2 regions of the Streptomyces tritici genome follow, and region 2 is predicted to be linked to the other one. Evidence: predicted binding sites of a transcription regulator. Region 2 holds the regulator's gene; the other holds the start of a gene.

Region 1 (15,541 bases), 990 kb from region 2:
GTGCGGGCCCGGGAGGCCGCGGACGGCGAGGCCGGGGGCGTACGGCGCTGGAAGCTCCACGACGACGCGACGGCGGTGTACGCGGAGCTGTAGGCGCCCGCCCCGGCGGCGGTCAGTCGCTCGCGGCGCGGGTGTTGAGCTGGTGCAGCAGGCGGGCGAGTTCGGCGACCTCGCCGCGGTCCCAGTCGGCGAGCTTGCGGACGTACCGCTCGCGCCGGGCGTCGCGGACGCTGCGGAAGCGGGCCCGGCCCTCGTCGGTGAGCCGGACGAGCCAGGCGCGGCCGTCGGCCGGGTCGGGGTCGCGGGCGATCAGCCCGAGGTCGTCCAGGGCGCGCAGCTGGCGGCTCATGGTCGCCTTGCCGACGCCGATGTACGCGGCGAGTTCGGTGGCGCGCTGCGGGCCGGCCTCGTCGAGCCGGACGAGCAGTCCGTAGGCGGCGGGCTCCAGCTCGGGGTGGACCTCGCGGGCCATCTCGCCGGAGGAGGCGCGGGCGCGGCGCAGGAACACGGACAATTCCCGTTCGAGGGCCAGGAATTCCTGGTCCACGCCATTCCCGGCCGTGGGATCGGCTTCACTCCCCGTACCGCTTCCGTGCACGTCAGCACCCCTCGCGCGCTTTCCGATCGCTGAAAGTTTCCTTCGCGCCGCGGACAACGCCGCAGCTCCTCCAGTATTTCGCAGGCGTAGACCATCGGCAGCACCCGGAGGCCCTTCCGCCGCGCGGGTCTACGTGCGTAGCGTCACTACTGACATGTCCACACCACGGCATGTCGACGATCCCCCCATCGAGCCTTTCGGAGGCACGCAATGCCCGTGCACAGATCCGGAAAGTCCCGAACCCTCGCCGGCCGGCCCGCGGTGCTCACCGCGGTGCTGGCGGCGCTGGCCCTCCTCCTGACCCTGCCCGGCGCGGCGAGCGCCGCCCAGGTGCCCGAGCGCGGCACCGCGTACATGGGCATGGGCGTCCCGAAGCACGACGGCCGCGACGGCAGGCCCGGCGGCCCCTCGGTCATGGTCACCCAGGCCGAGGGCGTCGACGTCTCCAGCCACCAGGGCAACGTGGCCTGGACGACCCTGTGGAACAGCGGGGTCCGCTGGGCCTACGTCAAGGCGACGGAGGGCACGTACTACAAGAACACGTACTTCACGCAGCAGTACAACGGCTCCTACAACGTCGGCATGATCCGCGGCTCGTACCACTTCGCCACCCCCGACACGGCGTCGGGCGCGGCGCAGGCGGACTACTTCGTGAACAACGGCGGCGGCTGGTCGCGGGACGGCAGGACGCTGCCGGGCGCGCTGGACATGGAGTGGAACCCGTACGGCGCGACCTGCTACGGCAAGACGCAGTCCGGGATGGTCGCGTGGATCCGCGACTTCGTGAACCGGTACAAGTACCGGACCGGGCGCGACCCGGTGATCTACACGGCGACCAGCTGGTGGAAGCAGTGCACCGGCAACTACGGCGGCTTCGCGACGACGAACCCGCTGTGGATCGCGCGGTACGCCTCGACGGTCGGCGAACTCCCGGCCGGCTGGACGTACTACACGATGTGGCAGTACACCTCGACCGGCCCGACGGTCGGCGACCACAACCACTTCAACGGCGACATCACGCGCGTGCGGGCGCTGGCCTACGGCTGATCCCCGGCACGGCGACCGACTGAGGACGGCCCTCCGGGCGTGCGGCGGCACGCCCGGAGGGCCGTCCGGCCGTTCCGCCGCGCCTCTTGCCGATTGGTATGGACCAATGCGAAGCTCGGACGTGGAGCGGGCCCAACTCCCCTGGGGCTTCCGCTTGTTCGCGCACTCGTCCCGTCCTCCCCCACGTACGAGAGAGAGCCCCGCATGCCCTCCCCCATGCCGTCCGCGCCGTCCTCCCCCATGCCGCCGTCCTCCGGCCGCACGGCCCGTCGCCGCACCGCCGCCCTGGCCGGGGCCGCCGCCCTGTCCGCCGCCGTGCTCGTCCCGCTGCTGCCCGCGACGGCGAGCGCGCACGGCGCGGTGTTCAACCCCGTGAGCCGGATCGCCGCCTGCTACGCGGAGGGCCCGGAGACCCCGAGGTCCCAGGTCTGCAAGGACCTGGTGGCCGACTCGGGGACCCAGCCGCTGTACGACTGGAACGAGGTCAACCTCGCGGACGTGGACGGCCGGCACCAGGCGGTCGTCCCGGACGGGAAGCTCTGCTCGGCCGGCCGCGACAAGTACCGCGCCCTGGACTGGGCCCGCACCGACTGGCCCGCGACGGCGGTCGCGGCGGGCTCCTTCACCTTCAAGTTCCGCGCGACGGCCCCGCACTCGGGCACGATGACGCTCTACGTCACGAAGCAGGGTTTCGACCCGACGCAGCCCCTGAAGTGGTCCGACCTGGACACCACCCCGGTCGCCACGTACAGCACCACCCGCACGGCGACGGACGGCCATTACACGTTCACCGGCACCCTCCCCGCCCGCACGGGCCGCCACATCGTGTACCAGATCTGGCAGCGCAACGACTCCCCCGAGGCGTTCTACAGCTGCTCCGACGTCACCTTCGGCGGCGCCACCACGGCCACGGCCCCCACGGAGGCGAAGCTCGCGGCCGGCGCCGACCGCTCCACCGTCAGCCACGCCGGCCACGGCGGCGACGAACACCCACCGGCCCTCTCCGCCGGCACCACTCCTGCCTCCCCCCTCCTCCCCACCCTCGCCGCGACCGCCGCCCTCACCGCCTTCGCCACCCTCACCCTCCTCCTGCCCCGCCGCCGCAGGACGTCCTGACCGGCGGCGGACACGCCGGTGGGGCGCTCTCCCGAAGGAGAGCGCCCCACCGCTTACGGGGTCGTCACGCCGCCACGCCCACGGGAACCTCGGCCGGGGCGAGGGCCAGGTCGAGGACCTGGCGGACGTCGGTGACCGGGTGGACGTCGAGCTTCTCGAGGATCTCGGCCGGGACGTCGTCCAGGTCGGCCTCGTTGCGCTTGGGGATCACGACGGTCGTGATGCCCGCGCGGTGGGCGGCCAGGAGCTTCTGCTTCAGGCCGCCGATGGGCAGCACGCGGCCGGTCAGGGAGACCTCGCCGGTCATGGCCACGTCCGTGCGGACCAGGCGGCCCGACAGGAGCGAGGCCAGGGCCGTCGTCATCGTGATGCCGGCGCTCGGACCGTCCTTCGGGACCGCGCCCGCCGGGAAGTGGATGTGCACGCCGCGGTCCTTCAGACCGGTGACGGGCAGCTCCAGCTCCGCGCCGTGCGAGCGGAGGAAGGACAGCGCGATCTGCGCGGACTCCTTCATCACGTCGCCCAGCTGCCCCGTCAGGGTCAGGCCCGCCGCGCCCGTCTCCGGGTCGGCCAGCGACGCCTCGACGAACAGGACGTCGCCGCCCGCCCCCGTGACCGCGAGGCCGGTCGCCACGCCGGGCACCGAGGTACGGCGCTCCGCCGGGTCCTGGGCGGACTCCGGGATGTGGTGCGGGCGTCCGATCAGGGCGCGGAGGTCGTCCGGCCCCACCGTGAACGGCAGCTCGCGCTCGCCGAGTTCGTGCTGCGCCGCCACCTTCCGCAGCAGCCGCGCGATCGAGCGCTCCAGATTGCGGACGCCCGCCTCCCGCGTGTACTCGCCGGCCAGCTTCCGCAGCGACGCGTCCTCAAGGACCACCTCGCCCGGCTCCAGACCCGCGCGCTCCAGCTGCCTCGGCAGCAGGTGGTCGCGGGCGATGACGACCTTCTCGTCCTCGGTGTAGCCGTCCAGCCGCACCAGCTCCATGCGGTCGAGCAGCGCCTCCGGGATGGCCTCCAGGACGTTCGCCGTGGCCAGGAAGACCACGTCGGAGAGGTCGAGTTCGACCTCCAGGTAGTGGTCGCGGAAGGTGTGGTTCTGCGCCGGGTCCAGGACTTCGAGCAGCGCCGCGGCCGGGTCGCCGCGGAAGTCGGAGCCGACCTTGTCGATCTCGTCGAGCAGGACCACCGGGTTCATGGACCCCGCCTCCTTGATCGCCCGCACGATCCGGCCGGGCAGCGCGCCGACGTACGTACGGCGGTGGCCGCGGATCTCCGCCTCGTCCCGTACGCCGCCGAGGGCGACGCGGACGAACTTGCGGCCCATCGCGTGCGCGACGGACTCGCCCAGCGAGGTCTTGCCCACGCCGGGCGGGCCGACCAGCGCCAGCACCGCGCCGCCGCGGCGGCCGCCGACCACGCCGAGTCCGCGCTCCGCGCGCCGCTTGCGCACGGCCAGGTACTCGGTGATGCGCTCCTTCACGTCCTCCAGGCCCGCGTGCTCGGCGTCGAGCACGGCCTTCGCGCCCTGGATGTCGTACTGGTCCTCGGTGCGCTCGTTCCACGGCAGTTCCAGGACGGTGTCCAGCCAGGTGCGGATCCAGGAGCCCTCCGGGGACTGGTCGCTGGACCGCTCCAGCTTCTCGACCTCCTTGAGCGCGGCCTCCCGCACCTTCTCCGGCAGGTCCGCGGCCTCCACACGGGCCCGGTAGTCGTCGGACTCGTCGCCCTCGGACTCGCCGTTGAGCTCGCGCAGTTCCTTGCGGACGGCCTCCAGCTGACGGCGGAGCAGGAACTCGCGCTGCTGCTTGTCGACGCCCTCCTGGACGTCCTTGGCGATGGTCTCGGCCACGTCCTGCTCGGCCAGGTGCTCGCGCAGCTGCGCGGTGGCGAGCTTCAGCCGGGCGACCGGGTCGGCGGTCTCCAGGAGCTCGACCTTCTGCTCCAGGGTGAGGAAGGGCGAGTAGCCGGAGTTGTCGGCGAGCGCGGAGACCCCGTCGATCTGCTGGACGCGGTCCACGACCTGCCAGGCGCCGCGCTTCTTCAGCCAGCTGGTGGCGAGGGCCTTGTACTCCTTGACCAGCTCGGTGACCGCGCCGGGCAGCGGGTCGGGGACCTGCTCCTCGACGACGGAGCCCTCGACCCACAGGGCGCCCCCGGGGCCGGTGGTGCCCGCGCCGATGCGGACCCGGCCGCGGCCGCGGATCAGCGCGCCGGGGTCGCCGTCGGACAGGCGTCCCACCTGCTCGACCGTGCCGAGCACGCCGGTCGCGGCGTACGCGCCGTCGATGCGGGGCACGAGCAGCACCTGCGGCTTGCGCCCGCCCGCCGTGCGCGCGGCGGCCTGGGCCGCTTCCACGGCGGCGCGCACGTCCGGGTCCGACAGGTCCAGGGGCACGACCATCCCGGGCAGCACGACCTCGTCGTCGAGCGGCAGCACAGGCAGAGTGAGCGGTGTGGACGTCGAAGCCATGATCTTCCCTCCGGCATTCAAGTTGAGTTATGCCGACTCAATGCTTGTGAGCGGGGGATTGTTCCCCGGTTCGTGTTCGCTGTGAGCGATGCCACACGGGGCGCGCCCGGCGCGCGGGCCGCGACCCGTGCGCCCTCCGTGCGACCGGCGGCTTCGGGGAGATGCCATGGAAGGCAACCTTCCGGCGGCTCGGCGCGTTCCCTCCCCGTGACGACCGGGTCGCCGACCGCCCCCGCTCCCCCCGCACCCGAAAGAAGCGAAGCCGCCGTGCCCGAGTCCTTCCGCCTGCTCCGCGCCGATCCGCGGCACATGCCCGGCCACTGGATCGCCGCCTACGCCCGGGGAGAGCTCTCCCCCGAGCTGCTCGCGCACGCCGAGGCGCATCTCGACGCGTGCCGCGCCTGCGCCGACGCGGTCGGCCTGGCCGTACGCCGCGGCCCGCACGGCCCGTGCCTCGCGGCGTTGCACGACGCCCTGTTGGAGCGCATCGGCTGCGCGCGGGAGGGGGACGAGAAGGGACCGGGAAGGCTCGGCGCCTGAGGCGCCGCGGGTTTGGCCCCGGCCGCCCCCGCCGAGCAGGATGGCCGGGCGACCCCGTATCCGAGAGATCCGAGAGACCGTCACCGGAGGGACCATGTCCAGCCCCGTCACCCTCGACCGGCGCGAGGGACCGTACGGAGAAGTCGTGCTGCGCCGGCGCGACGAGCACTTCGAGATCATCGCCAACGGCACGTTCCTGATGGACACGTCCGACGGCCGCTCCGAACGCCTGCTCGTGGACGCCGCGTTCGACGCCCTGCCCGCCGGCCGCCCCGCCCCCTCCGTCCTGATCGGCGGGCTCGGCGTGGGATTCTCCCTCGCACACGCCGCCGCGGACCCCCGCTGGGGCCGGATCGTGGTCGTCGAGCGCGAGGCGGCCATCATCGAGTGGCACCGAGGCGGCCCGCTCGCCCCGCTCTCCGCCGCGGCGCTGGCCGATCCGCGCAGCGAGGTGCTGCACACCGATCTGGTCGCTCACCTGCACTCGAGCACCGAGACGTACGACGCGCTCTGCCTCGACATCGACAACGGGCCGGACTGGACGGTCACCGAGGACAACGGAAGTCTTTACTCTCCGGCCGGACTTGACGCCTGCAAGGCCCGACTGAAACCGGGCGGCGTGCTCGCGGTGTGGTCCGCGCAGCCGTCCCCCGCTTTCGAGAAGTCGTTGCGGAATGCCGGATTCAGCGGGGTAAGAACCGAAGAGATCCGCGTTGCCCGAGGCGTTCCCGACGTGGTGCACCTCGGCGTACGACCTGCGTAGCCGGGACGCGCCGACTGCCTTTACGCTGCTGACCGACAACGTACGGATCACTGCCGCAAACGAACCGGCGGCACGAACGACAGCACACGCGGCAACGCGACAGGGGCGGGCGATGGAGCAGACGAACACCACTCACAACGGTGCGGCGGCCACCCCCGGTGCGCAGCGTCGGGTACTCGTGGTCGAGGACGACGCGACGATTCTGGACGCGGTCTCGGCGCGGCTGCGCGCCGAGGGCTTCCTCGTGCAGACCGCGACGGACGGCCCGGCCGCGGTGGACGCGGCCGAGGCGTGGCAGCCGGACCTGATGGTCCTGGACGTGATGCTGCCCGGCTTCGACGGCCTGGAGGTGTGCCGCCGGGTCCAGGCCCAGCGGCCGGTCCCGGTCCTGATGCTCACGGCCCGGGACGACGAGACGGACATGCTGGTCGGCCTCGGCGTGGGCGCCGACGACTACATGACGAAGCCTTTCTCCATGCGGGAGCTGGCCGCCCGGGTGCACGTGCTGCTGCGCCGGGTGGAGCGGGCCGCGCTGGCGGCGGTGACCCCGCGCAGCGGCATCCTGCGGCTCGGCGAGCTGGAGATCGACCACGCGCAGCGCCGGGTGCGCGTGAAGGCGGAGGACGTGCACCTGACGCCGACCGAGTTCGACCTGCTGGTCTGCCTGGCGAACACGCCGCGCGCGGTGCTCTCCCGCGAGCAGCTGCTCGCCGAGGTCTGGGACTGGGCGGACGCCTCGGGCACCCGCACCGTCGACAGCCACATCAAGGCGCTGCGCCGGAAGATCGGCGCCGAGCGCATCCGTACCGTGCACGGCGTCGGCTACGCGCTGGAGACCCCGGCGTCATGACCCGGCCGGGCCGCCCCGCCGCGCGCCGCCGGCGCCGGATCGTGATCTCGATCAAGACGAAACTGGGCGCCCTGGTCGTCGGGGCGGTCCTGCTCACCTCCGGCCTGGCGCTGGTGGCCATCCGGACGTCCACCGAGTTCCGCTACATCACGATCTTCGCGATGATCGCGACGCTGCTGATCACGCAGTTCGTGGCGCACGGGCTGACGGCCCCGCTGGACGAGATGACGACGGTGGCCGGCTCGATCTCGCGCGGCGACTTCAGCCGCCGGGTGCAGGGCGCGGACCGGCGCGACGAGCTGGGCGGCCTGGCCCGGCGCATCAACCGCATGGCGGACGACCTGGAGGCCGAGGACCAGCACCGCAAGGAGCTGGTGGCCAACGTCTCGCACGAGCTGCGCACGCCCATCGCGGCGCTGCGGGCCGTCCTGGAGAACGTGGTCGACGGGGTCTCGGAGGCGGATCCGGAGACCATGCGCACCGCCCTGAAGCAGACCGAGCGGCTCGGCCGGCTGGTGGAGACGCTGCTCGACCTGTCACGGCTCGACAACGGTGTCGTCACGCTGCGGGCACGCCGCTTCGAGGTGTGGCCGTACCTGTCGGGCGTGCTGCGGGAGGCGAACCTCGCCGCCTCGCAGCGCGGCCTGGACTCCACGTCCGGGCTGCACAACCGCACCGACGTCCATCTCCACCTGGACGTCTCCCCGCCGGAGCTCACCGCGCACGCGGACGCCGAGCGGCTGCACCAGGTGATGGCGAACCTGATCGACAACGCCGTCAAGCACTCCCCGCCGCACGGCCGGGTCACCGTACGGGCCCGGCGCGGCCCGTACCCGGACTCGCTGGAGCTGGAGGTCGAGGACGAGGGCCCGGGCATCCCCGAGCAGGAGCGGCACAAGGTCTTCGAGCGGTTCAACCGGGGCGCGGCGGCCGGCCAGGGCGGCAAGGGCAGCGACGGCGGCACGGGCCTGGGCCTGGCGATCGCACGCTGGGCGGTGGATCTGCACGGCGGCCGCATCGGCGTGGCCGAATCTTCACGCGGCTGCCGCATACGCGTCACCCTGCCGGGCAGCCTTCCGGCGTGATGTTGACCGCGAGATTGACGTAGGGTCGAACCGGAAGCGCGCGTTCTGCGTGGATGCGTGTGGATGCTCCTGCACCACCCAGAGCAGGAGCTGCACTGTACGTGGCCAGGTGATGGCCACAGTGTGAGCAGGGCTGCGAACCGGACGGGGCCGCGGCCGCGGTTCTTCGTACCCTCACAGAGGCGAAACCACGGTTGTTTCCCGCCATTCACAGCGCCGAAACACCTCGTCAAGTGTGACTTGCGCGACGTTGGAGTGCCCGGCCTGCACCTCCCGGCCGGGGAGGCGTAGCCTTTATTTCCGCTGTCCATCACCTTGTGAAGCGGAAGAGGGCGGTTACCGCCGTGTCGTCTCAGTCCCCCAGTACCCCGAGTACCTCCACCGACCAAGACGGGCAGGGTCAGAACCCTGCGACCGCCTTCGGCGCCAATGAGTGGCTCGTCGACGAGATCTACCAGCAGTACCTCCAGGACCCGAATTCGGTCGATCGTGCCTGGTGGGACTTCTTCGCCGACTACAAGCCCGGCTCGACGGAGGCTTCCGCCGCCGCGCCGCAGGTGAGCCCCGCACAGGCCGCACCTGCCGCCCCGGCCGCCCCCGCCGCCGCCCCGGCCCCGGCTGCCCCGCCGGCCGCCGCTCCGGCGCCCGCGAAGGCCGCCCCGGCCACCGCCGCCGACGGCCCGGAGCTGATCACGCTCCGCGGTCCGGCCGCCGCCGTCGCGAAGAACATGAACGCCTCGCTGGAGATGCCGACGGCCACGTCCGTCCGCGCCGTCCCGGTGAAGCTGCTCTTCGACAACCGGATCGTCATCAACAACCACCTGAAGCGCGCCCGGGGCGGGAAGATCTCCTTCACCCACCTCATCGGCTACGCGATGGTGCAGGCCATCAAGGCCATGCCGTCGATGAACTGGTCGTACGCGGAGAAGGACGGCAAGCCGACCCTGGTCAAGCCGGACCACGTGAACTTCGGTCTGGCCATCGACCTGGTGAAGCCCAACGGCGACCGTCAGCTCGTCGTCGCCGGCATCAAGAAGGCCGAGACGCTGAACTTCTTCGAGTTCTGGCAGGCCTACGAGGACATCGTCAAGCGCGCCCGCGTCGGCAAGCTGACGATGGAGGACTTCTCCGGCGTCACGGTCTCCCTGACCAACCCCGGCGGCCTCGGCACCGTCCACTCCGTGCCGCGTCTGATGCCCGGACAGTCGGTCATCATGGGCGTCGGCTCGATGGACTACCCGGCCGAGTTCCAGGGCACCAGCCAGGACACCCTCAACAAGCTCGGCATCTCGAAGGTCATGACGCTCACGTCGACCTACGACCACCGGGTCATCCAGGGCGCCGCCTCCGGCGAGTTCCTGCGCATCGTCGCGAACCTGCTCCTCGGCGAGGACGGCTTCTACGACGAGATCTTCAAGTCGCTGCGGATCCCCTACGAGCCGGTCCGCTGGCTCAAGGACATCGACGCCTCGCACGACGACGACGTCACGAAGGCCGCCCGCGTCTTCGAGCTGATCCACTCCTACCGGGTCCGCGGCCACGTCATGGCCGACACCGACCCGCTGGAGTACCGCCAGCGCAAGCACCCCGACCTGGACATCACCGAGCACGGCCTCACCCTGTGGGACCTGGAGCGCGAGTTCGCGGTCGGCGGCTTCGCCGGCAAGTCGATGATGAAGCTCCGCGACATCCTCGGCGTGCTGCGCGACTCGTACTGCCGCACCACCGGCGTCGAGTTCATGCACATCCAGGACCCGAAGCAGCGCAAGTGGATCCAGGACCGCGTCGAGCGCGCGCACTCCAAGCCGGAGCGCGAGGAGCAGCTGCGGATCCTGCGCCGGCTGAACGCGGCCGAGGCGTTCGAGACCTTCCTGCAGACCAAGTACGTCGGCCAGAAGCGGTTCTCGCTGGAGGGCGGCGAGTCCGTCATCCCGCTGCTCGACGCGGTGCTCGACTCCGCCGCCGAGGCCCGCCTCGACGAGGTCGTCATCGGCATGGCCCACCGCGGCCGGCTGAACGTGCTCGCCAACATCGTCGGCAAGTCGTACGCGCAGATCTTCCGCGAGTTCGAGGGCAACCTCGACCCGAAGTCGATGCACGGCTCCGGCGACGTGAAGTACCACCTGGGCGCCGAGGGCGTGTTCACCGGCCTCGACGGCGAGCAGATCAAGGTGTCGCTGGTCGCCAACCCCTCGCACCTGGAGGCGGTCGACCCGGTCCTGGAGGGTGTCGTCCGCGCCAAGCAGGACGTCATCAACAAGGGCGGCACGGACTTCACCGTCCTGCCGGTCGCCCTGCACGGCGACGCGGCCTTCGCGGGCCAGGGCGTCGTGGCCGAGACGCTGAACATGTCGCAGCTGCGCGGCTACCGCACCGGCGGCACGGTCCACATCGTCATCAACAACCAGGTCGGCTTCACCGCCGCGCCGGAGTCCTCGCGCTCCTCGATGTACGCCACGGACGTGGCCCGCATGATCGAGGCGCCGATCTTCCACGTGAACGGCGACGACCCGGAGGCCGTGGTCCGCGTCGCGCGGCTGGCCTTCGAGTTCCGCCAGGCGTTCAACAAGGACGTCGTGATCGACCTCATCTGCTACCGCCGCCGCGGTCACAACGAGGGCGACAACCCGCAGTTCACCAACCCGCAGATGTACAACCTGATCGACAAGAAGCGTTCGGTGCGCAAGCTGTACACCGAGTCGCTGATCGGTCGCGGCGACATCACGCTGGAAGAGGCGGAGCAGGCGCTCCAGGACTTCCAGGGCCAGCTGGAGAAGGTCTTCGCGGAGGTCCGCGAGGCCACCTCGGCGCCGGCCCCGGTGCACGTCCCGGACACGCAGGCCGAGTTCCCGGTGGCCGTGAACACCGCGGTCTCCCAGGAGGTCGTGAAGCGGATCGCCGAGTCGCAGGTCAACATCCCCGAGCGGATCACCGTCCACCCGCGTCTGATGCCGCAGCTGCAGCGCCGCTCGGCCTCGATCGACGACGGCACGATCGACTGGGGCATGGGCGAGACCCTCGCCATCGGCTCGCTGCTGATGGAGGGCACCACGGTCCGCCTGGCCGGCCAGGACTCGCGCCGCGGCACCTTCGGCCAGCGCCACGCGGTGCTCGTCGACCAGGAGACCGGCGAGGACTACACCCCGCTGCTGTACCTGACGGAGGACCAGGCCCGGTACAACGTCTACGACTCGCTGCTCAGCGAGTACGCGGCGATGGGCTTCGAGTACGGCTACTCGCTGGCCCGTCCGGACGCGCTGGTCATCTGGGAGGCCCAGTTCGGTGACTTCGTCAACGGCGCGCAGACCGTCGTCGACGAGTTCATCTCCTCGGCCGAGCAGAAGTGGGGCCAGACCTCCGGCGTCACGCTGCTGCTGCCGCACGGCTACGAGGGCCAGGGCCCGGACCACTCGTCCGCCCGCCCGGAGCGCTTCCTGCAGATGTGCGCTCAGGACAACATGACGGTCGCGATGCCGACCCTGCCGTCGAACTACTTCCACCTGCTGCGCTGGCAGGTGCACAACCCGCACCACAAGCCGCTGATCGTCTTCACCCCGAAGTCGATGCTGCGTCTGAAGGCCGCGGCGTCGAAGGCGGAGGAGTTCACCACCGGCGGCTTCCGTCCGGTGATCGGCGACGCGTCGGTGAACCCGGCGGACGTCCGCAAGGTCGTCTTCTGCGCGGGCAAGGTCTACTACGACCTGGAGGCCGAGCGGCAGAAGCGCGGCATCACGGACACGGCGATCATCCGCGTGGAGCGCCTGTACCCGCTGCCGGGCAAGGAGCTGCAGGCCGAGATCGCCAAGTACCCGAACGCGGCGAAGTACATCTGGGCGCAGGAGGAGCCGGCGAACCAGGGTGCGTGGCCGTTCATCGCGCTCAACCTGATCGACCACCTGGACCTGGCGGTCGGCGCGGACCTGCCCCCGGCGGAGCGGCTGCGGCGCATCTCGCGTCCGCATTCCTCCTCCCCGGCGGTCGGCTCGGCCAAGCGTCACCAGGCGGAGCAGCAGCAGCTGGTCAACGAGGTCTTCGAGGCGTAGCCCGGAGGCTCTGCGGCCAGGTCCGGAGGCCCGGTGCCCCTATCGGGGGCGCCGGGCCTCCGGCCTATCCTGGACGCATGTACTTCACTGACCGTGGCATCGAGGAGCTGGAGAAGCGGCGTGGCGAGGAGGAGGTCACCTTCGAGTGGCTCGCCGAGCAGCTGCGGACGTTCGTCGATCTGAACCCCGATTTCGAGGTGCCGGTGGAGCGGCTGGCCACGTGGCTGGCGCGGCTGGACGACGAGGACGACGACGACGCGTAGGCGTCATCCCGTCTCGGCCCTGAGGCGCTCGTAGGCCAGGCCCAGGAGGCCGTCGGCGATCAGCAGGAGTCCGGCCGCGGTCCAGCCGCCGCTGCGGCGGGCGATGCCCCAGGCGGTGAGCGGCAGTCCGGCCGTGACGAGGCCGGCGGCGAGCGCGCGGGCCCGGGGCCCGTGGGGCAGGTACGGGCCGAGGGGGCCGCGCTCGACGACGTCGAGCTCGGTGCGCAGCGCCTCGCCCCAGCCGGACCAGGCGATCTCCTCCGCCCCGAGGGCCTCGGCGGCGGCGCGCAGGGTATCGGCGGGCTCGCCCGGGTCGAGCCCCGGCGGCAGGGCGAGGCCGGTGCGGGCGAGGACCGCGGTGAGGCCGACGAGCCGGGCGCGGGCGTCGGCGTCCGGGTCGGGCACGGTGAGGGGTTCCAGGGCCTGGACGTCGAGCACGGGGTCGAGGCCGAGGCGGTCGGCGAAGGTGCGCATGGCCTCGTCCTCGCCGGCCGGGGTGCCGTCGGCGAGCCAGATGTATCCGACGGGCCGGCGGAAGCCGGAGGCGAGCGTGAAGCCGGCGCGGTCGGCGTCCCACCAGAGGCCGAGGACGGGCCAGGTCGCGCCGACGGCGAGCGCGGCGGCCCAGCCGTTGACGACCCGGTCGACCGGTTCCGAGCCGTCCTGCCAGGGCTTCCCCTCGGGCACGAGCACGCTCCAGTCCGTGCCGGCCGGGGCGAGCAGCAGCTGCTCGCGCAGGAGCTGGGCGGGGGCGCGTACCGCGGGCGGGGCGGCGCGGCAGAGCAGAAGGGCGTTCACGTACGCCACGCTAGGTCAATTTGTCGCGGTATGCGGGAGAAGGAGCTGCGCGCGTGCCGCCGCGCCCTTGACGCGAGCATCACGCGATATATCGTGCTTACCAGAACGGCGATACGCGATATGTTGCGTCGCGTCGCCCGGCCGATACGTGACACGGGAGGTCAACACGATGACAGAGCGGTCCGTCGCCGAGCCCGGAGCACTCACGCTGACCGAACCCGTCCGGCACCTGCGCGTCCGCATCGTCCACGGCGCGGTGAACGTCGTGGGGACGGAGGAGTCGGCCACGCGCGTGGAGGTCGCGGAGCTGGAGGGCCCGCCGCTGGTCCTGACGCAGGAGGGCGGCACGCTGACGATCGGCTACGACGACCTGAACTGGAAGGGTCTGCTGAAGTGGCTGGACCCGAAGGGCCCGCGGCGCCGGGCCGTGGTCTCGGTCGCGGTGCCCGCGGGCGCGGACGTGGAGGTGGCGACGGTCTCCGCGGAGGCGGTGGTCTCCGGCATCCGCGGCGGCACGGACGTGCGCGGCGTCTCCGGCGACACGACGCTCGTGGGGCTCTCGGGGCCCGTGCGGGCGGAGAGCGTCTCCGGCGGACTGGAGGCGCAGTCGGTGACGGGGGCGCTGCGGGCGCACTCGATCTCGGGCGATGTGACGCTGGTCGAGGGCGCGGGCGCCTCGGTGAAGGCGGAGACGGTGAGCGGGGCCCTGGTCATCGACCTGGACCCGCGCCTGATGGACGGCCCGCCCGCGGACATCCGGCTCACCAGCGTCTCCGGCGAGGTGGCGATCCGGCTCGCGGACCCGGCGGACACGACGGTCGAGGCGAACACGACGGGCGGCTCGCTCTCCAGCGCCTTCGAGGATCTGCGGGTCGGCGGCCAGTGGGGCTCGAAGAGCCTCACCGGCACGCTCGGCGCGGGACGCGGCTCGCTGAAGGCCACGACGGTGTCCGGTTCGATCGCGCTGCTGCGCCGTCCGGACGGAACTCCTCACGACAAGGTGGTGCGCTGACATGCCCCCCGTCTTCGCCCACGGCCGGCTGCGGCTGTACCTGCTGAAGCTCCTCGACGAGGCGCCGCGTCACGGCTACGAGGTGATCCGGCTCCTGGAGGAGCGCTTCCAGGGCCTGTACGCGCCCTCGGCGGGCACGGTCTACCCCCGGCTGGCCAAGCTGGAGGCCGAGGGCCTGGTCACGCACGCCTCGGAGGGCGGCCGGAAGGTGTACTCGATCACCGAGGCGGGCCGCGCGGAACTGGCCGCCCGGGTCGCCGAACTCGCCGACCTGGAGCAGGAGATCCGCGACTCGGTCTCCGAACTCGCCGCGGAGATACGCGCCGACGTGCGGGGCGCGGCCGGCCGGCTGCGCAGCGAGATGCGCGCGGCGGCGGGGGCGCAGTCCCGCCGTGCCCGGGCGGAGGCGCAGTCGGCCCGGCAGCAGGCCCGGGACTTCCAGCGCATCGCGAAGCAGGTCCAGGACCAGGTGCAGTCCCACTTCGCCGCGGGCGACTGGCCGACGGGCGTCCGCGAGGGCCTGACCGAGCTCAGCACGCATCTCTCCGGCCTCCTGAACGCCCCGGGCACCCCCTGGGCGGCCCCGCAGGACGACGAGCCGGCGCGCGGCCAGGCGGCGGGCCCGAAGCCGGCCGGGCCTTCCGCGGCCCCGGCGTCGGCACCGGCGCCCGCCCCCGCCTGGACGCCCGACGTCGCCGAGACCGGGGACCCCGCGCGGGACCTGGAGCGGCTGCTCGACCGGTTCCGGGACGACGTACGGGACGCCGCGCGGGACCACGGGGTGGACGCCGGGCAGCTGGCCGAGGCGAAGGGCCATCTGTCCGCCGCGGCCGGGCAGTTGCTCGGGCTGCTGCGCCGGTCAGGCTGAGCGCGCGGAGACCGCGTCGTCCACCGCCGCGTACGTCACGCCGTGGTCGGCCAGGGCCTCGGCCACGACTCCTCCGGTCGTGGTGAGC
Region 2 (15,541 bases):
CCCCTTCCACGTACCGCGTCCTGCTGTCCTACTGCGCGGGCTCCGGCTCGGCCTCGGCCTCCGCCGGCAGCTCCTCGACCGGCTTCTTCACCGACTCCAGCAGCAGCTGGGCGACGTCCACGACCTGGACGCTCTCCTTGGCCTTGCCGTCGTTCTTCTTGCCGTTCACGGAGTCCGTGAGCATGACGAGGCAGAACGGGCAGGCGGTGGAGACGATGTCCGGGTTGAGGGACAGCGCCTCGTCGACGCGCTCGTTGTTGATGCGCTTGCCGATGCGCTCCTCCATCCACATCCGCGCGCCGCCGGCGCCGCAGCAGAAGCCGCGCTCCTTGTGGCGGTGCATCTCCTGCTGGCGCAGGCCGGGGACGGCGGACATGATCTCGCGCGGCGGCGTGTAGACCTTGTTGTGCCGGCCCAGGTAGCACGGGTCGTGGTAGGTGATCAGGCCGTCGACCGGGGTCACCGGCAGCAGGCGGCCCTCGTCGATGAGGTGCTGCAGCAGCTGGGTGTGGTGGATGACCTCGTACTCGCCGCCGAGCTGCGGGTACTCGTTCGCGATGGTGTTGAAGCAGTGCGGGCAGGTCGTGACGATCTTCTTCGCCGACTTCGGCTTCTTCGTCGCCTCGTCCTCGTCGTCCTCGCCGAACGCCATGTTCAGCATCGCGACGTTCTCCTGGCCGAGCTGCTGGAACAGCGGCTCGTTGCCCAGGCGGCGCGGGGAGTCACCCGTGCACTTCTCCTCGCCGCCCATGATCGCGAACTTGACGTCCGCCATGTGCAGCAGCTCCGCGAAGGCCTTGGTGGTCTTCTTGGCGCGGTCCTCCAGGGCGCCGGCGCAGCCGACCCAGTACAGGTAGTCGAACTCCGACAGGTCCTCGACGTCCTTGCCGACGATCGGGACCTCGAAGTCGACCTCCTTGGTCCACTCGACCCGCTGCTTCTTGGCCAGGCCCCAGGGGTTGCCCTTCTTCTCCAGGTTCTTGAGCATCGTGCCCGCCTCGGACGGGAACGCGGACTCGATCATCACCTGGTAGCGGCGCATGTCGACGATGTGGTCGATGTGCTCGATGTCGACCGGGCACTGCTCGACGCAGGCGCCGCAGGTGGTGCAGGACCACAGCACGTCCGGGTCGATGACGCCGTTCTCCTCGGCGGTGCCGATCAGCGGGCGCTCGGCCTCGGCCAGCGCGGCCGCGGGCACGTCCTTGAGCTGCTCCTCGGTGGCCTTCTCCTCGCCCTCCATCGTCTTGCCGCCGCCCGCGAGCAGGTACGGCGCCTTGGCGTGCGCGTGGTCGCGCAGCGACATGATGAGGAGCTTCGGGGAGAGCGGCTTGCCCGTGTTCCAGGCGGGGCACTGCGACTGGCAGCGGCCGCACTCGGTGCAGGTGGAGAAGTCGAGGATGCCCTTCCAGGAGAACTGCTCGACCTGGGAGACGCCGAAGACCGCGTCGTCGGCCGGGTCCTCCCAGTCGATCTCCTTGCCGCCCGTGGTCATCGGCTGCAGCGGGCCGAGGGCGGTGGAGCCGTCGGCGTTGCGCTTGAACCAGATGTTCGGGAAGCCGAGGAAGCGGTGCCAGGCCACACCCATGTTGGTGTTGAGCGAGACCGTGATCATCCAGGTGAAGGAGGTGACGATCTTCAGCGCCGCGAAGAAGTACGTGAGGTTCTGCAGCGTGCTCACGTCCGCGCCGTCGAGCAGCGCGATCACCGGGTACGAGGCGAAGAAGCCCGGCTCCCAGCCGTCCACGTGGTGCAGGGCGCCCTCGAGCGCGCGCAGCATCATGATGCAGACGCCGACGATGAGGATGACGCCCTCGACGAAGTACGCCTGGCCCGTCTTGGAACCCGCGAAGCGGGACTTGCGGCCCGCCTTGGTCGGCTTGCTGAGCTGGCGGATCACGATGAGCGTGACGATGCCGAGCACGGTCATCAGGCCGAGGAACTCGGTGAAGATCTCGTACGGCAGCCAGTCGCCGATGATCGGGATCAGCCAGTCGGCCTGGAAGAGCTGGCCGAAGGCGTTGACGATCGTCAGCAGCAGGGCGAAGAAGCCGATGGCCACGAACCAGTGGGCGATGCCGACGATGCCCCAGCGGTTCATGCGGGTGTGGCCGAAGAACTCCTTGGCCAGGGTGATGGTGCGCTGCTTCGGGTCCCCGGTGCGCGTGCCGGCGGGCACGGGCTGGCCGAGCCGTACGAAGCGGTAGATCTGCGCGATGGCGCGGCCGAACAGCGCGACGGCCACCACCGTGATGGCGATCGACACGATGATCGCGGCGAGTTGCATGACGGGCTCCTCGGGCGGGCCTGCGAGGCGGAGGCTGTAGAACGTACTAAGCGGTAACTTATTGAGGTCCGTTTGAGGGTACCCAGATATTCCGCCCTGCTGTAGTTGAGCCGGCGGTGATCTGTGTCGCTCAGGCGACCCTTGCCCAGGCTCGAATCGTACGTCCCAGGATCGCCAGATCCATGCCCAGCCAGTGGTGGTCCACATAGTGGAGATCCAGCAGGGTCATCTCCTCCCAGGGCAGTTCCGAGCGGCCGCTGACCTGCCACAGCCCGGTCAGCCCGGGCCGGACCGCCAGCCGCCGGACGCCGTCGCCCCGGCACTCCTCGTCGTCCGGCGCCAGGGGCACGGGTCCGACGAACGACATCTCGCCGCGCACCACGTGCAGCAGCTGCGGCAGCCGGGTGACCAGCCGGCCGCCCCGCCGGAAGCTCAGCAGCTCGTACGGGCGTCCGCCGAGCCCCGCCCGCACCTCGCGGCGCAGCACCCCGCCGGGAGGCTCCAGGGGGCCGAGCGCGCCGAGCGCGAGCGCCGCCGCGACGGCGAGCAGGACGGGGGAGAGCAGGGCCAGCAGGATCAGGGCGGCGGTGAGGTCGAGTGCGCGCTTGGCGTCCGGGCCCTTCGCCATGCCCTTACCTCCGCTTCATGCCGGTTCATGGGATCCTGCGAGAGAGCCGTCGCGGTCCTTCTCGGTATATGTCCGGCTTTGGGGCGTCGAATGCCCCGACTCTCTCACGGCCGGCCGCAGATTCCCCGGCCGCCACACCGCTCCCCGAGCCTTCCTGAGCCGCCTGCCCGATGAAGAGTTGAGTCGCCCCCGCTCAGGTCTGTTGACTCGATGGGACGGGTGGTGCATCCTTGAGTCAGTTCCACTCAAGTCAGGTCAGCTGGAGGAATCGAAATGGCACGTGCGGTCGGCATCGACCTGGGCACGACTAACTCCGTCGTCAGCGTTCTGGAAGGCGGCGAGCCCACCGTCATCACCAACGCCGAGGGCGCCAGGACCACGCCGTCCGTCGTCGCCTTCGCGAAGAACGGCGAGGTGCTCGTCGGCGAGGTCGCCAAGCGTCAGGCGGTCACCAACGTCGACCGGACCATCCGGTCCGTGAAGCGCCACATGGGCACCGACTGGAAGATCGAGCTCGACGGGAAGAACTTCAACCCGCAGCAGATCTCCGCCTTCATCCTCCAGAAGCTGAAGCGCGACGCCGAGGCGTACCTGGGCGAGAAGGTGACCGACGCGGTCATCACCGTCCCCGCGTACTTCAACGACTCCGAGCGCCAGGCCACCAAGGAGGCCGGTGAGATCGCGGGCCTCAACGTCCTGCGCATCGTCAACGAGCCGACCGCGGCCGCCCTGGCCTACGGCCTCGACAAGGACGACCAGACGATCCTCGTCTTCGACCTCGGTGGCGGCACCTTCGACGTGTCCCTCCTGGAGATCGGCGACGGCGTCGTCGAGGTGAAGGCCACCAACGGTGACAACCACCTCGGTGGTGACGACTGGGACCAGCGCGTCGTCGACTACCTGGTGAAGCAGTTCGCCAACGGCCACGGCGTCGACCTGTCCAAGGACAAGATGGCGCTGCAGCGTCTGCGCGAGGCCGCCGAGAAGGCGAAGATCGAGCTGTCCTCCTCCACGGAGACCACGATCAACCTGCCGTACATCACGGCGTCCGCCGAGGGCCCGCTGCACCTGGACGAGAAGCTCACCCGCGCCCAGTTCCAGCAGCTGACCGCGGACCTGCTCGAGCGCTGCAAGGTGCCGTTCCACAACGTCATCAAGGACGCGGGCATCCAGCTCTCCGAGATCGACCACGTCGTTCTCGTCGGCGGCTCCACCCGTATGCCGGCCGTCGCCGAGCTCGTCAAGGAGCTGACCGGCGGCAAGGAGGCCAACAAGGGTGTGAACCCGGACGAGGTCGTCGCCATCGGCGCCTCGCTCCAGGCCGGTGTCCTCAAGGGTGAGGTCAAGGACGTCCTGCTCCTCGACGTGACCCCGCTGTCCCTCGGCATCGAGACCAAGGGCGGCATCATGACCAAGCTCATCGAGCGCAACACCACGATCCCGACCAAGCGGTCCGAGATCTTCACCACGGCCGAGGACAACCAGCCGTCCGTGCAGATCCAGGTCTACCAGGGCGAGCGCGAGATCGCGGCGTACAACAAGAAGCTCGGCATGTTCGAGCTGACCGGCCTTCCGCCGGCCCCGCGCGGCGTCCCGCAGATCGAGGTCTCCTTCGACATCGACGCCAACGGCATCATGCACGTGACCGCGAAGGACCTGGGCACGGGCAAGGAGCAGAAGATGACCGTCACCGGCGGCTCCTCGCTGCCGAAGGACGAGGTCGACCGCATGCGCGAGGAGGCCGAGCGCTACGCGGACGAGGACCACAAGCGCCGCGAGGCCGCCGAGACCCGCAACCAGGGCGAGCAGCTCGTCTACCAGACCGAGAAGTTCCTCAAGGACAACGAGGACAAGGTCCCGGGCGACGTCAAGACCGAGGTCGAGACGGCGGTGGCCGAGCTCAAGGAGAAGCTGAAGGGCGAGGACACCGCGGAGATCCGCACCGCCACCGAGAAGGTCGCGGCCGTCTCCCAGAAGCTCGGCCAGGCCCTGTACGCCGACGCGCAGGCCGCCGGCGCCGCGGGCGCCGAGGCCCCGAAGGCCGACGACGACGTGGTGGACGCCGAGATCGTCGACGACGAGAAGCCGAAGGGCGGCGCTGCCTGATGACGGAGGAGACCCCGGGCTTCGAGGAGAAGCCCGACGTCCCCTCCGGCGCCGGCCCTGACGACGCCGCCGAGGCCGCCGAGTCCCCCTCCACGGAGGAGGGTTCGGCGCCCCGGGCCGGGGACGCGAACAAGACCGCCGGTCTGACGGCCGAGCTGGACCAGGTCCGCACCGCGCTCAACGAGCGCACCCAGGACCTCCAGCGGCTCCAGGCCGAGTACCAGAACTACCGCCGCCGGGTGGAGCGCGACCGGATCACCGTCAAGGAGATCGCCGTCGCGGGCCTCCTGTCGGACCTCCTGCCGGTGCTCGACGACATCGGCCGGGCCCGGGACCACGGCGAGCTCGTGGGCGGGTTCAAGTCGGTGGCCGAATCGCTGGAGACGGTCGTCGCCAAGATGGGCCTGCAGCAGTTCGGCAAGGAGGGCGAGCCCTTCGACCCGACGATCCACGAGGCCCTGATGCACTCGTACGCGCCGGACGTCACCGAGACGACCTGCGTGGCGATCCTGCAGCCCGGGTATCGCATCGGCGAGCGGACCATCCGGCCCGCGCGCGTCGCGGTGGCGGAGCCCCAGCCGGGGGCGGCGCCGGCCGCGAAGGACGAGAAGAAGCAGGCCGACGAGGAGAGCGGTGGCCCCCAGGAGGGCTGACGCGAGGATCGTCCGAGAGGAGGGACGCCGGTGAGCACGAAGGACTTCGTCGAGAAGGACTACTACAAGGTTCTCGGCGTCCCCAAGGACGCCACCGACGCCGAGATCAAGAAGGCGTACCGGAAGCTCGCCCGCGAGAACCACCCGGACGCCAACAAGGGGGACGCCAAGGCGGAGGAGCGCTTCAAGGAGATCTCCGAGGCGAACGACGTCCTCGGCGACCCCAAGAAGCGCAAGGAGTACGACGACGCCCGCGCCCTGTTCGGCAACGGCGGCTTCCGCGCCGGCGGCCCCGGCGGCTCCTTCAACTTCGACCTGGGCGACCTCTTCGGAGGCGGCGCCCAGGGCGGGGCCGGCGGCTTCGGCGGCGGTGGCCTCGGGGACGTCTTCGGCGGCCTGTTCAACCGCGGCGCGGGCGGCGCGGGCACGCGCACCCAGCCGCGGCGCGGGCAGGACGTCGAGTCCGAGGTGACGCTCAGCTTCACCGAGGCGGTCGACGGGGCCACGGTCCCGCTGCGGATGTCCAGCCAGCAGCCCTGCAAGGCCTGCTCCGGCACCGGCGACAAGAACGGCACGCCGCGGGTGTGCCCGACCTGCGTCGGCACCGGCCAGGTCTCGCGCGGCTCGGGCGGCGGTTTCTCGCTCACCGACCCGTGCGTGGACTGCAAGGGCCGCGGCCTGATCGCGGAGCACCCCTGCGAGGTCTGCCACGGCAGCGGCCGGGCCAAGTCGTCCCGGACGATGCAGGTCCGGATCCCCGCGGGTGTCTTTGACGGCCAGCGGATCCGGCTGCGCGGCAAGGGCGCGCCGGGCGAGCGCGGCGGACCGAGCGGCGACCTGTACGTCGTCGTGCACGTCGACGCCCACCCGGTGTTCGGCCGCAAGGACGACAACCTGACCGTGACCGTCCCCGTCAGCTTCGACGAGGCGGCGCTCGGCGGCGAGATCAAGGTCCCGACGCTGGGCGGTCCCCCGGTCACCCTGAAGCTGCCGGCGGGCACGCCCAACGGCCGGACGATGCGGGCCCGCGGCAAGGGCGCGGTCCGCAAGGACGGCACGCGCGGCGACCTGCTGGTGACCGTGGAGGTCCAGGTCCCGAAGGACCTGACCGACAAGGCGCGCGAGGCCCTGGAGACGTACCGCGAGGCGACCGCGGACGTGGACCCGCGGGCAGAGCTGTTCCAGGCCGCGAAGGGAGCATGAGGACATGGAGAGCCGTCCGGGACGGAGCCGTAACCCGTACGAACTGACCGACGAGACGCCGGTGTACGTCATCTCGGTGGCGGCCCAGCTCTCCGGCCTGCACCCGCAGACCCTGCGGCAGTACGACCGGCTCGGCCTGGTCTCTCCGGACCGCACGGCCGGCCGGGGCCGGCGCTACTCGGCCCGCGACATCGAACTGCTCCGCCAGGTGCAGCAGTTGTCGCAGGACGAGGGCATCAACCTGGCCGGCATCAAGCGCATCATCGAGCTGGAGAACCAGGTCGCGGCGCTGCAGGCGCGGGTCGCCGAGCTGCAGTCCGCGGTCGAGGGCGCGGCGGCGACGCTGCGCCAGCGCGAGGCCCAGGTGCACGCCTCGTACCGGCGCGACCTGGTCCCGTACCAGGACGTCCAGCAGACGAGCGCGCTCGTGGTCTGGCGCCCGAAGCGCCCGGAGTAGCTCCTCCTGTCCGTCAGAAGGCCCCCTCGGCCGTCCGAGGGGGCCTTCTGACGTCCGCGGCCGGTCAGGGGATGAGCTCGGCGAGCATCTGGGCCAGGATCTCCCACCAGGGCGCGGCGCCGGTGCCGAAGGCGGCGGCGAGGGCCGTGCCGATCGCGAGGTCCGCCGGACCGGGCTCCGTGTCCCACTCGGCGCCGACGCGGCCGTCCCCCGTGCAGTCGAGCCGCCCGAGGACCCGGCCGTCGCGGCTGAGCCGGCTCTCGGCGTACGAGCAGGGCACGAGCCGGTACGCGACGCCGTCCACGACCGCGTCGACGCGGAAGGACCGGCGGGACAACCGCCCCTTGGCGGGCCGGAGTTCCGCCTCCCGGCCGTCGACGGTGAGCCGGAGCCGGGCGGGGTCGCGGGTGCCGACGGGAATCGCGTCGTCGGTCTCGCCCTCGCCCGTGCGCGTGACGACGACCTCGGGCAGCCCCTCGCCGCCGACGCGTACGAGACCGGCGGCGGTGTCGAGGTCTACGCGCGGTGAAAGTACGGTCACTGGTCCTGCTCCAGAATGCCCGACTGGGCGATGAGGTAGCCGAGTTGGGCCCGGCTGCCGCTGCCGAGCGCGGAGGCGAGCTTGGCGATGTGCGCCCGGCAGGTCCGCACGTTCATCCCGAGCCGCCGCGCGATGGCCTCGTCGACGTGTCCCTCGACGAGCAGCTTGGCGATGGAGCGCTGGACGCCGCCCACGCCGTCCACGGCGGGGCTGTACGGCACTTCGTCCTCCCAGGGCACCCCGTGGAGCCAGAACTGGTCGAAGACGCCCACCAGGTACTGCACGAGGCCCTCGTGGCGCAGTTCGAGCGCCACCCGGCGGTCGCGCCGGGCGGGGATGAAGGCGACCCGGCGGTCGACGATGATCAGCCGGTCGATGATCTCCTCGAGGGTGCGCACCTCGAGCCCGTACGGGCCGATGCGCTCGACGTACCCCATCGTGGCGGAGTGGTGCCGGGCCGTGTGCTGGTACAACGTCCGCATGCGGATGCCGCGTTCGAGCAGCGGCTCCACGCGGCGCAGGCCCGCCTGCACCACCTCGGGCTTGCGGCCGCTGCCCGGCTGGATGGTGAGCAGCTCCTCGGTGCACTCGTTGATGACGCGGTCGAGCGTGGCGTTGATGAGACTGAGGCCCTCGATGACGGTGATCGCCTGCGTGCCCGCCGGATCGGGGGCGTTGATCGTCATGAATGGCTCGAACGTGTCCGCGAGCGTGATGGCCAGCTGCCGGCGCTGCTGGATCTCCTGCTCGATCGGGTGGATCAGCTTGTTCAGGGCGATCGACGGCGGCACCGGGCGCAGCCACGTGGGCTCGTCGGGATCCGGGTGCAGCAGGGCCAGTTCGAGCAGGCACGGGGTCGATTCCACGTCGGCGCGGGCGATGCGCCCGTTCTTCAACGCGGCGGCATAGAGACGCTTTCCGTCGTCGCACAGCTCGCCAGGACCGTGCCCGTCGCCCGATTCGATCTGATTAGGCTCCATTTGCACCCCCCTCAGGGTCCTGAATTACAGGAACATGATGCCTGGCCCTGCTGGTGGAAGGGTTCGGAGTGAGCCATCGTCTTAATCGCGGGGGAGGAGGTTGTGATCAAAAGAGGTGGAGATCGGCCATGACCAGGATGGTTCGAGCACTTGGTGCCATAGCTTTTGCCGCGGCGGCTGCTCTCGGCGTCTTCGCCGCGAACGGTGAGCCGACGTGGGACACGCCGCCCGCGGGCGACGTCGTCGCCGCTCCGGGCGAGCCGACGTGGGACTTCGCTCCGACGGCCGAGCGCGAGCCCACGTGGGACATGGCGCCGCTGGGCGAGCCGACGTGGGACTTCGCTTCGGCCGTCGTGAACGGTGAGCCGACGTGGGACTCGACGCCGGCCACCGCGGACGGCGAGCCGACGTGGGACTCCGCTCCGGCAGGTTCGGGCGCATGACCGTGCCGCCGGACGACCGGGTCTTCCGACGGGAGATGGCCTCGGCCTACCGCTCGGGGTGGCATTTCATCGACCTCGTCACGGCCATCCCCCACCGTGGCGATTCGTTGATGGTCACCCTCTTCGGAGAACCGATCGTCGTCGCTCGCGAACAGGACGAGGACGTCCGCGCGTACCGCTGTCTGCGGCGGCCCCGCGGCGCTCCGCAGCCCGTCCGCTGTGCCATTCGGTACGGCATGATTTTCGTCAACCTCGACCAGCGCGACCACCAGCTGGTCGAACCGGAGACCATCACCGCCACCCCCCGCAGTGCCTGAGCGGTTCCCCCGTCGTTCCAGATCGCTCAGGTGCTTCCCCCACACAGCGGCGCCATCGTGGACCTGAAACACGATGGCGCCGCTGTGCTTTTCCCGTCCCGCGATCCCTGGGGTGTCCCCCTTAGGCCCGGCCCATCGCGCGGGTCAGCGCGATCTCGATGACCACGCGGTCCGGGTTCGGCGCCGGCGTCCGCCCGTACCGCTCCGCGTAGCGCGCCACCGCGTCCGCGACGACGTCCGCCTCCGTGCGGATCCGCGCCACGCCCTCCAGCGTCGCCCAGCGGCCCTTGTCCACCTGGCACACCGCCACGCGCGCGCCCTCCGGGCCCGCCGCCAGGACGTTGGCGACCTTGTGACTGTGCTTGTTCGTGATCACACGCGCGATGCCCCGCTCGCCGCCCTCGGGGTCGTACGTGACGCCCACCGCCACCACGTGCGGCGTGCCGTCCGGCCGCGGGGTGGTCAGGGTGGACATGTGGTACTCGCGCCAGAAGCCGAGATACGAGTCGCCGGGGTTGCTCGGGTCAATCGCCATGCCCGGAAGCTACCCGCCGCACCGCCCCCTCCGACACCTTGAGCGGAATGGACTCAACTTTGTGTATGTTGGATGAGTCAGAGAAGTCATAGCAGTCTGAGCCGGGCGCCGGCCCGCACCCCGAGGAGGAGACGACGTACGTGGACGCCGAACTGACCAACAAGAGCCGGGACGCGCTGAACGCGGCCACCAGCCGCGCCGTGTCCCAGGGGCACCCGGACCTGACCCCCGCGCACCTGCTCCTCGCGCTGCTCGCCGGTCAGGACAACGAGAACATCACCGATCTGCTCGCCGCCGTCGAGGCCGACCAGGCCGCCGTGCGCTCCGGCGCGGAGCGGCTGCTCGCCGCGCTGCCGAGCGTCACCGGGTCCACGGTCGCCCCGCCGCAGCCCGACCGCGAGCTGCTCGCCGTGGTCGCGGACGCCACCGAGCGCGCGCGCAGGCTCGGCGACGAGTACGTGTCCACGGAGCACCTGCTCATGGGCGTCGCCGCCAAGGGCGGCAAGGCCGGCCGGCTGCTCGACCAGCAGGGCGCCGGCGCCCGCCGCCTCCAGGAGGCCTTCGAGAAGTCCCGGGGCGCCCGCCGCGTCACGAACGCCGACCCCGAGGGCTCGTACAAGGCCCTGGAGAAGTTCGGCACCGACTTCACCGCGGCCGCCCGCGAGGGCCGGCTCGACCCCGTCATCGGCCGCGACCACGAGATCCGGCGCGTCGTGCAGGTGCTCTCCCGCCGCACCAAGAACAACCCGGTCCTCATCGGCGAGCCCGGCGTCGGCAAGACCGCCGTCGTCGAGGGCCTGGCCCAGCGCATCGTCAAGGGCGACGTCCCCGAGTCCCTGAAGGACAAGCGGCTGGTCGCCCTGGACCTCGGCGCGATGGTCGCCGGCGCGAAGTACCGCGGCGAGTTCGAGGAGCGGCTGAAGACCGTCCTCGCCGAGATCAAGTCCAGCGACGGCCAGATCATCACCTTCATCGACGAACTGCACACCGTCGTCGGCGCGGGCGCCGGCGGCGACTCCGCCATGGACGCCGGCAACATGCTCAAGCCGATGCTGGCCCGCGGCGAACTGCGCATGGTCGGCGCGACGACCCTCGACGAGTACCGCGAGCGGATCGAGAAGGACCCCGCCCTGGAGCGCCGCTTCCAGCAGGTCCTGGTCGCCGAGCCGACCGTCGAGGACACCATCGCGATCCTGCGCGGCCTCAAGGGCCGGTACGAGGCCCACCACAAGGTCCAGATCAACGACTCCGCGCTGGTCGCCGCCGCCACCCTGTCCGACCGGTACATCACCTCCCGCTTCCTGCCGGACAAGGCCATCGACCTCGTCGACGAGGCCGCCTCGCGGCTCCGCATGGAGATCGACTCCTCGCCCGTCGAGATCGATGAGCTCCAGCGCACCGTCGACCGGCTGAAGATGGAGGAGCTCGCGCTCTCCAAGGAGACCGACGAGGCGAGCAAGCAGCGCCTGGACAAGCTCCGCCGCGACCTCGCCGACCGCGAGGAGGAGCTGCGCGGACTGACCGCCCGCTGGGAGAAGGAGAAGCAGTCCCTCAACCGGCTCGGCGAGCTGAAGGAGCAGCTCGACGGGTTGCGCGGCCGCGCCGAGCGCGCCCAGCGCGACGGCGACTTCGACACCGCCTCCAAGCTGCTGTACGGGGAGATCCCCGCGCTGGAGCGCGAGCTGGAGGCCGCGAGCGAGGCCGAGGCCCAGCAGGAGGCGTCGAAGAACACGATGGTGAAGGAGGAGGTCGGCCCGGACGACATCGCGGACGTGGTCGGCGCCTGGACCGGCATCCCCGCCGGCCGGCTCCTGGAGGGCGAGACGCAGAAGCTGCTGCGGATGGAGGACGAGCTCGGCAAGCGGCTCATCGGCCAGACCGAGGCCGTCCGCGCCGTCTCCGACGCCGTGCGCCGCACCCGCGCCGGGATCGCCGACCCGGACCGGCCGACCGGCTCGTTCCTCTTCCTCGGCCCGACCGGCGTCGGCAAGACCGAGCTGGCGAAGGCGCTCGCGGACTTCCTCTTCGACGACGAGCGGGCGATGGTCCGCATCGACATGTCGGAGTACTCCGAGAAGCACTCCGTCGCCCGGCTCGTCGGCGCGCCCCCCGGCTACGTCGGCTACGAGGAGGGCGGCCAGCTCACCGAGGCGGTGCGCCGCAGGCCGTACAGCGTCGTGCTGCTGGACGAGGTGGAGAAGGCGCACCCGGAGGTCTTCGACATCCTGCTCCAGGTCCTCGACGACGGCCGGCTCACCGACGGCCAGGGCCGCACGGTCGACTTCCGCAACACGATCCTGATCCTGACGTCCAACCTGGGCAGCCAGTTCCTGATGGAGCCCCTGACCAGTGCGGAGGAGAAGAAGCAGCAGGTCCTGGAGGTGGTCCGGGCGAGCTTCAAGCCCGAGTTCCTCAACCGGCTGGACGACCTGGTGGTCTTCTCCGCGCTGGACAAGACCGAGCTGGGCCGGATCGCGCGGCTCCAGATCGACCGGCTCGCCAAGCGGCTCGCCGAGCGCCGGCTCACCCTCGACGTCACCCCGGCCGCCCTGGAGTGGCTGGCCGACGAGGGCAACGACCCGGCGTACGGAGCCCGGCCGCTGCGCCGTCTGATCCAGACGGCCATCGGCGACCGGCTCGCCAAGGAGATCCTCGCGGGCGAGGTCCGCGACGGCGACACGGTGCGGGTCGACCGCTTCGAGGACGGCCTGATCGTCGGCGCCGCGCAGTGACGGCGCGCTTCCCGGGGCCCGGCGGTGACGGGCCGGGTCCCGGGGCCGTACGGCTTTACGGCTGCGGCCCTACGGCTGTGCGGCTGACGGCTGTGCGGGCCCTCAGACCGTGAAGGCGCTGACGTCGACGAAGGCCGTGTCGGCGCCCTCCCACCGCACCCGGACGTTCACGGCGGCGGGCCCCGCCGGGTCCGGCGGCAGCTGCTCGCGCTCCACGGCGACGCACAGGTCGGCGTCGCCGGCGCAGAACTCGGTCCGCTGCTCGCCCGACGGCCAGGTGCCGGCCAGCCAGCCCGCGACCTCGTCGCGCGGCATCCGGAACTCCGCGCTCAGGTGGGTGTCGAGCCAGCTCGTCCCCGAGCAGCGCGCGCCCTCGGCGCTCTTCGGCAGGGTGGCCCCGGCCCAGGCCATGGCCTCGGCGCAGTCGACGGGCTGCGGCTCACCGGCCCGCTCGAACGAGGCCGCGGTCCACACGACGAAGCCGACGGGAAGCCCGCACAGCACGGTCGACACGCCGAGCGCGATCCAGAGCCGCCTGCGGCCGCGCCGCCGTGTCTCCCCCATGGCAGGAGATCATGTCAGCTCGCAGCGGATACGGCCGCCGATACGGCCCAGTGGGCTTGCCACCCCCCGCCCCGCATGGGAGAGGATGACCACATCCGTACGAAGGGAAATTCCTCGGTGAGCATCGACCCGTCCTCGATTCCGTCTTTCGGGGCCCAGCCCCAGCCTCAGGCCGCAGGACCGGCGGGCCCCGTCGTCCCCGACCAGGACCTGGTCAAGCAGCTCCTCGAACAGATGGAGCTGAAGTACGTCGTGGACGACGAGGGTGACCTCGCCGCCCCGTGGGAGGACTTCCGCACGTACTTCATGTTCCGCGGTGAGGGCGAGCAGCAGGTCTTCTCCGTGCGGACCTTCTACGACCGCCCCCACTCCGCCGACGACCGCGTCAAGGTCCTGGACGCGATCGACGACTGGAACCGCCGCACCCTGTGGCCCAAGATCTACACGCACCTGCACGAGGAGGAGGACGGCTCCGCCACCCTCCGGCTCATCGGCGAGGCGCAGATGCTGATCGGCACCGGCGTCTCCCTGGAGCACTTCGTGTCGTCCACGGTCAGCTGGGTCCGCGCGTCGATCGAGTTCGACAAGTGGCTGGTGGACCAGTTCGGCCTGGCGTCCCCGGAGGACAAGGACGGCGGCGAGCCGGGCGCGTCCGACGCCGAGTGACACCGGACGCGGCCGAGGCCCCGCCGGGCGCTCACAGCGCCATCTGGGCGAGCGTCAGCGCGTACGCCCCGTAGCAGAACGAGAGCCCGGCCAGGGCGACGGCGACCGTGATCGCCGCCCGTGGCCGGGCTCTCGTCAGTGCGGCCGCGAGCGGCAGCAGCAGCGGGAAGGCCGGCAGCAGGAAACGCGGCTTCGACTCGAAGAAGCCGGAGCCGCCGACGGTGATCAGCACCAGCACGCCGGTGTAGACGAGCACCGGCAGCGGGGGCCGCTGCCCGGGCTCGCCCAGCAGGAGCAGCGCGAACAGCAGCACCCCGGCCGCCGTGATCACCAGCGCCATCGCGAAGCCGAACTGGGTGGGCCGCAGCAGCATGTCCCGGACGACGCGCAGCGCGCCCCGGGCGAAGTCGAAGCGGGAGGTCCAGCCCTCCTGGACGGTGAAGTAGCCGCCGAGCAGGTCCTTCTGACGGACCCCCACCCACAGCACGTACGCCAGCCAGCCCGCCGGCGCGACGGCCGCGGCGGCCCACACCCGCGGCCGGGCCCGGCCCCGCCGCCGCCACACCTCCCAGGCGGCCGCCGCGAGCACCGCCGCCGCGACCGCGATCCCGCTCGGCCGGGACAGCCCGGCGAGCGCGGCGAGCGTGCCGGCCCAGAGCCAGCGACGGGTGAGCAGGGCGTACAGCGACCAGGCGGCCAGCGCCGTCATCAGCGGCTCGGTGTACGCCATGGACAGCACGATCGAGTGCGGCAGCAGGCCCCACAGCAGCACCAGCCAGGTCGCCGTGGTCCGCCCGGCGGTGCGCTCGGCGACCAGGTACACGCCCCAGGCCGCGGCGCCGGCCGCGGTCCAGGACACCAGCAGCCCGGCGGTGCCGCCGGTGACCGGCAGGACGGTGCAGACGGCGCGCAGCAGCCCCGGGTACAGCGGGAAGAACGCCAGGTCCGAGTGGACGGCCCCGCCCGGCAGGTGCAGCGTGCGGCCGTAGCCGTGGGCGGCGATCCCGGCGTACCACTCGGAGTCCAGGGAGGTGGCGAGCAGCGCGCGGGGGGACCGGTCGATGTGCCAGGCCCACAGGGCCAGCACCAGCATCCCCGTCAGCCGCGCCGCGGCGAACAGCCCGAGCGCGGGCACGGCCCGCCGCAGCGCCGCCCGCGGGCGCGGCAGCGCCCGGACGACGGCGCCCGCGGCCGTGGGGGCCGCGCGTTCGAGGGTTTCGGCGGACAGGGCGCACCTCCGGACACGCGAAACGAATCAATCGGGTCTATCCGACAAATCGGTCTACCCGACGATCCGTGAGGCACGGAGGGGGCGCGCCGAGGATCACCGCAGCCCGCGGAGCCGGCCCACCGCCTCCTCGAGCACGTCCGCCCTCTTGCAGAACGCGAAGCGGACGAACGGCGCCCCCTCCTCGCGGTGGTCGTAGAA

Evidence for each region. The regulator HspR, encoded in region 2, represses chaperone genes until heat shock. The targets are predictions, from matches to a motif close to TTGAGNNNNNNNNNCTCAA.
Region 1: a site for HspR is predicted at 5,254-5,272, ahead of lon (endopeptidase La). Genes of this name have one in related genera too.

The regions. Positions count from the first base shown of each region.
Region 1 is NZ_CP183183.1:4,631,624-4,647,164, reverse strand. Features, by position in the region: gene ACNJ93_RS21755 (hypothetical protein) at 1-93, shown strand, start outside; gene ACNJ93_RS21750 (MarR family winged helix-turn-helix transcriptional regulator) at 113-598, opposite strand; gene ACNJ93_RS21745 (lysozyme) at 809-1,645, shown strand; gene ACNJ93_RS21740 (lytic polysaccharide monooxygenase auxiliary activity family 9 protein) at 1,886-2,761, shown strand; gene lon (endopeptidase La) at 2,826-5,231, opposite strand; gene ACNJ93_RS21730 (zf-HC2 domain-containing protein) at 5,499-5,771, shown strand; gene ACNJ93_RS21725 (spermidine synthase) at 5,866-6,534, shown strand; gene ACNJ93_RS21720 (response regulator transcription factor) at 6,647-7,384, shown strand; gene ACNJ93_RS21715 (HAMP domain-containing sensor histidine kinase) at 7,381-8,469, shown strand; gene ACNJ93_RS21710 (multifunctional oxoglutarate decarboxylase/oxoglutarate dehydrogenase thiamine pyrophosphate-binding subunit/dihydrolipoyllysine-residue succinyltransferase subunit) at 8,814-12,512, shown strand; gene ACNJ93_RS21705 (DUF6104 family protein) at 12,590-12,775, shown strand; gene ACNJ93_RS21700 (hypothetical protein) at 12,779-13,573, opposite strand; gene ACNJ93_RS21695 (DUF4097 family beta strand repeat-containing protein) at 13,743-14,585, shown strand; gene ACNJ93_RS21690 (helix-turn-helix transcriptional regulator) at 14,587-15,453, shown strand; gene ACNJ93_RS21685 (Clp protease N-terminal domain-containing protein) at 15,445-15,541, opposite strand, start outside.
Region 2 is NZ_CP183183.1:3,643,964-3,659,504, forward strand. Features, by position in the region: gene ACNJ93_RS16910 ((Fe-S)-binding protein) at 29-2,287, opposite strand; gene ACNJ93_RS16915 (sugar transferase) at 2,418-2,915, opposite strand; gene dnaK (molecular chaperone DnaK) at 3,189-5,021, shown strand; gene grpE (nucleotide exchange factor GrpE) at 5,021-5,674, shown strand; gene dnaJ (molecular chaperone DnaJ) at 5,705-6,877, shown strand; gene ACNJ93_RS16935 (heat shock protein transcriptional repressor HspR) at 6,882-7,334, shown strand; gene ACNJ93_RS16940 (hypothetical protein) at 7,399-7,875, opposite strand; gene ACNJ93_RS16945 (helix-turn-helix transcriptional regulator) at 7,872-8,855, opposite strand; gene ACNJ93_RS16950 (hypothetical protein) at 8,984-9,298, shown strand; gene ACNJ93_RS16955 ((2Fe-2S)-binding protein) at 9,295-9,615, shown strand; gene ACNJ93_RS16960 (pyridoxamine 5'-phosphate oxidase family protein) at 9,737-10,150, opposite strand; gene clpB (ATP-dependent chaperone ClpB) at 10,291-12,882, shown strand; gene ACNJ93_RS16970 (hypothetical protein) at 12,985-13,446, opposite strand; gene ACNJ93_RS16975 (YbjN domain-containing protein) at 13,564-14,112, shown strand; gene ACNJ93_RS16980 (hypothetical protein) at 14,144-15,280, opposite strand; gene ACNJ93_RS16985 (pyridoxal phosphate-dependent aminotransferase) at 15,437-15,541, opposite strand, start outside.